2 regions of the Nocardioides sp. zg-1228 genome follow, and region 2 is predicted to be linked to the other one. Evidence: predicted binding sites of a transcription regulator. Region 2 holds the regulator's gene; the other holds the start of a gene.

Region 1 (3,411 bases), 750 kb from region 2:
GCGCGGTCGGTCGCAGCGTCAAGATCGAGCTCTACGACCCCGCGTTCGTCGAGGTCGGCGACTACTGTCAGTCCGGGCCTGCGCCCACCAGCAGCCCCGTCAACAACAACACCTGGAACAGCTACACGCGCACCGACGCCATCCTGCGCTACAAGCCTCAGTCCGAGGGCTCTACCAATGCCATGTGCACCGGCGACGTGATGCAGGGCTCGGTTCCCACTGTGACGTCGTTCGGTCTCCGCGGGACGACGATCACCAATGACCCGCGCAATGCCCCGCCCATCTCGAGCTGCGCTCGGCAGTACCCCGGCTACGGCCTCAGCTCGGTCACCACGAACAACATCAGGGGGAGCGGCGCAGCGCGGACCGGCGCAAGCCCCAATGAGAACCTCACCAAGGTCTTCCGCCAGTGGGTGCCCTTCTGCACATTCGTCCCGAGTGTCGCGGGTGACTACTACCTGCAGGTCAGGACGAACGTTGCGCTCAACACGTCCAGCCCGGACGGGCAGGGCGGGTACCAAGGCAACATGACCATCTTCACGCAGACCGGCGACAACACCTCGGTCAAGGGTGACGGCGCCAACCGGTATGCGATCCGGGCCCACGCGACCGGGGCGCCGGCAGGATCGATCTCCGTCTCCGCGTACGAGCGCATGCCCATCTACGCCAACGCCACTGGTGCGGCCACGACCTTCAACCTCGTGCGGGTCATCCCGGCGGCAGCGTCCAAGACGCTCGTGTTCAGCTTCTTCGACGTCGGCGAGGGTGCAAGCGGCGGCACCATGAAGGTCGTTCCGCCGTCGGACTCCAACATGGGATCCAACATCCCGGGATGTGTCGGCACCGGGAAGGTGAACGCCTCTCTCGTCAACTGCAAGATTTCCGGAATCTCGTCCGCCGCCGGGTGGAACGGGAGAAGCCAGGACATCAGGGTTCCCATTCCCGCCAACTACACGTGCACGACGTCCAGCCCCGGTGGTTGCTGGTTCCGGGTCGAGGTCAGCTTCGGGGCGGGCAAGCCGGTGAACGACTCCACGACCTGGACCGCGAGCATTGACGGTGAGCCCGTGCGCCTGATCGAGTAGTGCCCTCCAGCAGACGCGACGCCACCCGGCAACCGCCGGGTGGCGTTTGCACTCTCGGTGGGCGAGTGCTAAACATGAGGTTGGCACTCTCGTCACGAGAGTGACAACGACCTGGGTGACGCTGAGGTCCGCAGAAGCCGGCGTGAATGGATCGCCGGCGGAGCGGATCGTCCGTCGCGGGCAGCCCGCCCGGCGTCGACACACAGACTCATGTCGATAGGAATCGCACGCGATATGGCCAAGCTGATTGCTTTCAACGAGGAGGCCCGCCGCGGCCTCGAGCGAGGAATGAACACCCTCGCCGACGCGGTCAAGGTCACCCTCGGCCCCAAGGGCCGCAACGTCGTCCTGGAGAAGAAGTGGGGCGCCCCCACGATCACCAACGACGGTGTCTCGATCGCCAAGGAGATCGAGCTGGAGGACCCCTACGAGAAGATCGGCGCCGAGCTGGTCAAGGAGGTCGCCAAGAAGACCGACGACGTCGCCGGTGACGGCACGACGACGGCTACCGTCCTGGCCCAGGCCATGGTCCGCGAGGGCCTGCGCAACGTCGCGGCCGGCGCCAACCCGATGGGCCTCAAGCGGGGCATCGAGGCCGCCGTCGCCGCCGTGTCCGAGCAGCTGCTCGCCATGGCCAAGGACGTCGAGACCAAGGAGCAGATCGCCTCGACCGCCTCGATCTCCGCCGCCGACACCACCGTCGGCGAGATCATCGCCGAGGCGATGGACAAGGTCGGCAAGGAAGGCGTCATCACCGTCGAGGAGTCCAACACCTTCGGGCTGGACCTCGAGCTGACCGAGGGCATGCGCTTCGACAAGGGCTACATCTCGGCCTACTTCGCGACCGACCTCGAGCGCATGGAGGCCGTGCTGGAGGACCCCTACATCCTCATCGCCAACTCCAAGGTGTCGACGGTCAAGGACCTGCTGCCGCTGCTCGAGAAGGTCATGCAGTCCGGCAAGCCGCTGCTGATCATCGCCGAGGACGTCGACGGCGAGGCCCTCTCGACCCTGGTGGTCAACAAGATCAAGGGCACCTTCCGCTCCGTGGCCGTCAAGGCCCCGGGCTTCGGTGACCGCCGCAAGGCCATGCTGCAGGACATCGCCATCCTCACCGGGGGCCAGGTCATCTCCGAGGAGGTCGGCCTCAAGCTCGAGTCCGCCGGCCTGGAGCTGCTCGGCCAGGCGCGCAAGGTCGTCATCACCAAGGACGAGACCACCATCGTCGAGGGTGCCGGCGACCAGGGCCAGATCGAGGGCCGGGTCAACCAGATCCGCGCCGAGATCGAGAAGTCCGACTCCGACTACGACCGCGAGAAGCTCCAGGAGCGCCTCGCCAAGCTGGCCGGCGGCGTGGCCGTCATCAAGGTCGGCGCGGCCACCGAGGTCGAGCTCAAGGAGCGCAAGCACCGCATCGAGGACGCCGTTCGCAACGCGAAGGCCGCCGTCGAGGAGGGCATCGTCGCCGGCGGTGGCGTGGCGCTCGTCCAGGCCGCCGACATCGCGTTCGGCAAGCTCGAGCTCACCGGCGACGAGGCGACCGGTGCCGAGATCGTCCGCAAGGCGACCGAGGCCCCGCTCAAGCAGATCGCCGTCAACGCCGGTCTCGAGGGTGGCGTCGTCGCCGAGAAGGTGCGCAACCTCGAGGCGGGTCACGGCCTCAACGCCGCGACCGGTGACTACGTCGACATGATCGCCGAGGGCATCATCGACCCGGCCAAGGTCACCCGCTCGGCGCTGCAGAACGCCGCGTCGATCGCCGCGCTGTTCCTCACCACCGAGGCCGTCGTGGCCGACAAGCCCGAGAAGACGCCGGCCATGCCCGGCGGCGACATGGGCGGCATGGGCGGCATGGACTTCTGATCGACTGATCAGGTCCACCAGCTCCACCAGCCAGAACCAGCAGGGCCCCCGCTCCGGCGGGGGCCCTGCTGCCATCTCCGGTCGTGTCGGCGCAGGTGGCACCCTCTGTGAGCCCCGCCGGGGAACCCGGCCACCCGCCGCCGCGTCGGACCGGAGAACGGGCGGCACGCCCCGCCCGTACGACGAAAGGGATGCCCGCCATGAGCCGACACACCACCCGACGCCACCCGGCCCGCCTGCTCCCCGCAGGGGCCGCGGGCCTCGTCCTCGCCCTCACGCTCGCCGGCTGCGGCGCGGAGGACGACGACGCGCCCACGTCCGAGCCGACCGCGAGCGAGTCCACGAGCCAGACCGAGACCCCGACCGAGACCGCGACGGAGCCGCTGGTCCTCACCGCCGACGGCTCGAGCGCCGGCAAGTGCGCCATGCCCTCCGCGCAGGTCCTCGCGACGTTCGACACGGC
Region 2 (3,411 bases):
TGATGGCCGGCTCGGGGCGCTCGTCGTGGGAGACGTCCTCGACAGTGACGGCGAAGACCCGCTTGCCCGTCGACGCAACCGACCCCGTGGCGCAGGTGCCCCGGCCGTCGGTGAGGACGACCCGCTCACCCTCGCGGAGCCGGCGTACGGCGACCGCGTGGTGCGCCTCGTCGCCGCTCACCTCGACGAGCGTGCCGGGCGCTGCTCCGTCCAGCGACTCGACGAGATGGACCGGGAGCGACACCCCGGCTCAGCCCTGGAAGGCGTCGCGGAGCCGGCCGAACATCGACTTGTGCGGCGCCTCGTTCTTGCCGTCGGGCTGCTCCTCGCCGCGGATGGCGGCCAGCTCGCGCAGCAGCTCCTCCTGGCGGGGATCGAGACGGGTGGGGGTCTCCACGGCGATGCTGACGACGAGGTCGCCGCGACCGCCGCGCAGGCTGGGCACGCCGAAGCCGCGGATCACCTGCTCGCTGCCCGACTGCGTGCCGGGACGGATGTCGACGTCGTAGGTCGTCACGGTCTCCGAGGACTCCTCGGACGACGCGGACAGGTCGGCCTCGAGCAGCGGCAGCGTGAGGTGCGTGCCGAGGGCGGCCGCGGTCATGGGCAGCGAGATCGTGGTGTGCAGGTCGTTGCCGTGACGGGTGAAGGTCGGGTGCGGCTCGACGTGGATCTCGACGTAGAGGTCGCCCGCGGGGCCACCGCCGGGACCGACCTCGCCCTGACCGGTGAGCTGCACGCGCGTGCCGTGGTCGACCCCGGCCGGGATCTTGACCGTCAGCGTGCGCCGGGAGCGGATCCGGCCGTCGCCGGAGCACTCACGGCACGGGTCGGGGATGATCGAGCCGTAGCCGCGGCAGGCCGCGCAGGGGCGCAGGGTGCGGATCTCGCCGAGGAACGAGCGCTGCACGACCGCGACCTCGCCCTGGCCGTGGCAGGTCTCGCAGGTGACCGGCTTGGTGCCGGGCGCGGTGCCCTCGCCGTGGCAGGCCTCGCACCGCAGCGCGGTGTCGACCTTGAGGTCGCGGGTCACGCCGAAGGCGGCCTCGGCGAGCTCGACGTCGAGCCGGATCAGCGCGTCCTGGCCGCGCCGGGCGCGCGAGCGCGGGCCGCGGGTCTGCGCGCCGCCTGCGGCACCGCCGCCGAAGAACGCGTCCATGATGTCGGTGAAGCTGAAGCCCTGCCCGGCGCCGAACCCCTGGCTGAACGCGTCGCCGCCGCGGTCGTACGCGGCACGCTTGCCGGGGTCGCTCAGCACCTCGTAGGCGCGCGAGACGTCCTTGAAGCGCTCCTGCGTGGCCGGGTCGGGGTTGACGTCGGGGTGGAGCTGCCGCGCGAGCTTGCGGTAGGCCTTCTTGATGTCGTCGGCGCTCGCGTCGCGCGAGACGCCGAGGATGTCGTAGGGATCCTGGGTCACTGGTTTCCTTCATCGAGGATCCGCGAGACGTAGCGCGCGACCGCGCGCACGGCTGCCATGGATCCGGGGTAGTCCATGCGGGTGGGGCCGACCACGCCGAGGGAGCCGAGGTGCAGCTCCTGCGGGCCGTAGCCGGTGGCCACGACGCTCGTGGCCGCGAGCTCGGAGTAGGGGCCCTCGTGGCCGATGCGCACCGTCAGCGCGTCGACGCCCGACTCCCCGAGCAGCTTGAGCAGCACGACGTGCTCCTCGAGCGCCTCGAGGAGCGGACGGACGGCGGTGTCGAAGTCGCCGTAGCGGGCGAGGTTGGCGGTGCCGCCCACGGCGACCCGCTCGTCGCTGCGGTGGTCGGACATCGCCTCGGTGAGCACGCCCACGATCGCCCGGGCCGAGTCGGCCTGCTCGGGGCGCAGTCCGTCCGGGAGGTCGGCGAGCGCGGCGGCGGCCGCGGCGATCTGCACGCCGGAGCTGGCCTGGTTGACCGCCACGCGGAGCTCGGCGAGGTCGCTGTCCACCGTGGGCTCGTCGAGCTCGACGAGGCGCTGCTCGACCCGGCCGGTGCTCAGGATGAGGATCACCATCACCCGGGTCGGGGTCAGCGACACCAGCTCGATGTGGCGCACGGTCGAGCGGGAGAGGGTGGGGTACTGGACGATGGCGACCTGCCGGGTCAGCTGGCTGAGCAGCCGCACCGAGCGCTGCACCACGTCGTCGAGGTCGACCGCCCCGTCGAGGAGGGTGGCGATCGCGCGCCGCTCGGCCGCGCTCATCGGCTTGAGCGTGGCGAGCCTGTCGACGAAGAGCCGGTAGCCCTTGTCGGTGGGCACCCGCCCGGCGCTGGTGTGGGGCTGGTGGATGTAGCCCTCCTCCTCCAGCGCGGCCATGTCGTTGCGCACCGTGGCCGGTGAGACGCCCAGTCCGTGGCGCTCGACCAGCGCCTTGGACCCGACCGGCTCCTCGGTGGCGACGTAGTCCTCCACGATCGCGCGGAGCACGTCGAGCTTGCGGTCGTCGACCATCTGCTCTCCTCTCGCATCGGATCCGGTTTCTGGCACTCGTTCGCCCTGAGTGCCAAGACTACTCGCACTCCGTAGGCTCGCGCCCATGCCCGACGACACCCCGCGGTTCACCGAGGTCGCCCCGCGCGTGTGGGTCGCGCACTACGACTGGATGCACGTCAACATCACCCTCGTCGGCGGCTCCGACGGCCTGCTGATGGTCGACACCCACGGATCCGCCGCGCAGGCGCGCGCGGTCGCCGACGACGTACGCCGGCTCGGCGCCGGACCGCTCACCGCGCTGGTCAACACCCACGAGCACTGGGACCACCACTTCGGCAACGCGACCATGGTCGAGCAGTTCGGCGACCTGCCCATCCACGCCACCGACTGGGCGGTCGAGCACATGGAGGAGTCGGCGGCCCGCACCTTCGAGAAGTTCGAGCAGGACGCCGACGACCCGCGACGCGACGAGGTGCTGGCGACCACGCTCCGGCTGCCCACCCGCACCTTCTCCTCCGCCGTCCAGCTCGACCTCGGCGACCGGGCGGTCGAGCTGATCCACCCCGGGCGCGGGCACACCGCCGGCGACCTCGTCGTCCGCGTGCCCGATGCCGACGTGCTGCTGGGCGGCGACCTGGTCGAGGAGTCCGACCCGCCGTTCATCGGCGACGACTCCTGGCCGCTGGAGTGGCCGCTCACGCTCGACCTGGTCCTGGGCCTGATGACCGATGCGACCGTCGTCGTGCCCGGGCACGGCGCGGTGGTGGACAAGGCGTTCGTGCAGGACCAGCGACTCGAGCTCGGCGTGATCGCCGAGACCATCCGCGACCTCGCCGGCCGCGGCGTGCCGCAGTCCGAGGCCCTCGCCGCCGGGGAGTGGCCGTGGGACCCGGAGCGGCTGGTGAGCGCGGTCCGGCTGGGCTACGAGCACCTGCCCCGCAGCCAGAAGCGACTGCCCCTCATCTGAGCCCCCACCCCGCGGGGGCTGGTCTC

Evidence for each region. Region 2 encodes HrcA, which represses chaperone genes, less so after heat shock. Its sites were predicted from a motif close to TTGGCACTCGNNNNNNNCGAGTGCCAA; they were not measured.
Region 1: the regulator HrcA is predicted to act here: its motif matches at 1,131-1,157, upstream of groL (chaperonin GroEL).

Annotation. Positions count from the first base shown of each region.
Region 1 is NZ_CP070961.1:712,051-715,461, forward strand. Features, by position in the region: gene JX575_RS03425 (pilus assembly protein TadG-related protein) at 1-1,085, shown strand, start outside; gene groL (chaperonin GroEL) at 1,320-2,948, shown strand; gene JX575_RS03435 (hypothetical protein) at 3,149-3,411, shown strand, end outside.
Region 2 is NZ_CP070961.1:1,457,605-1,461,015, reverse strand. Features, by position in the region: gene JX575_RS07045 (16S rRNA (uracil(1498)-N(3))-methyltransferase) at 1-244, opposite strand, end outside; gene dnaJ (molecular chaperone DnaJ) at 251-1,417, opposite strand; gene hrcA (heat-inducible transcriptional repressor HrcA) at 1,414-2,436, opposite strand; gene JX575_RS07030 (MBL fold metallo-hydrolase) at 2,522-3,385, shown strand.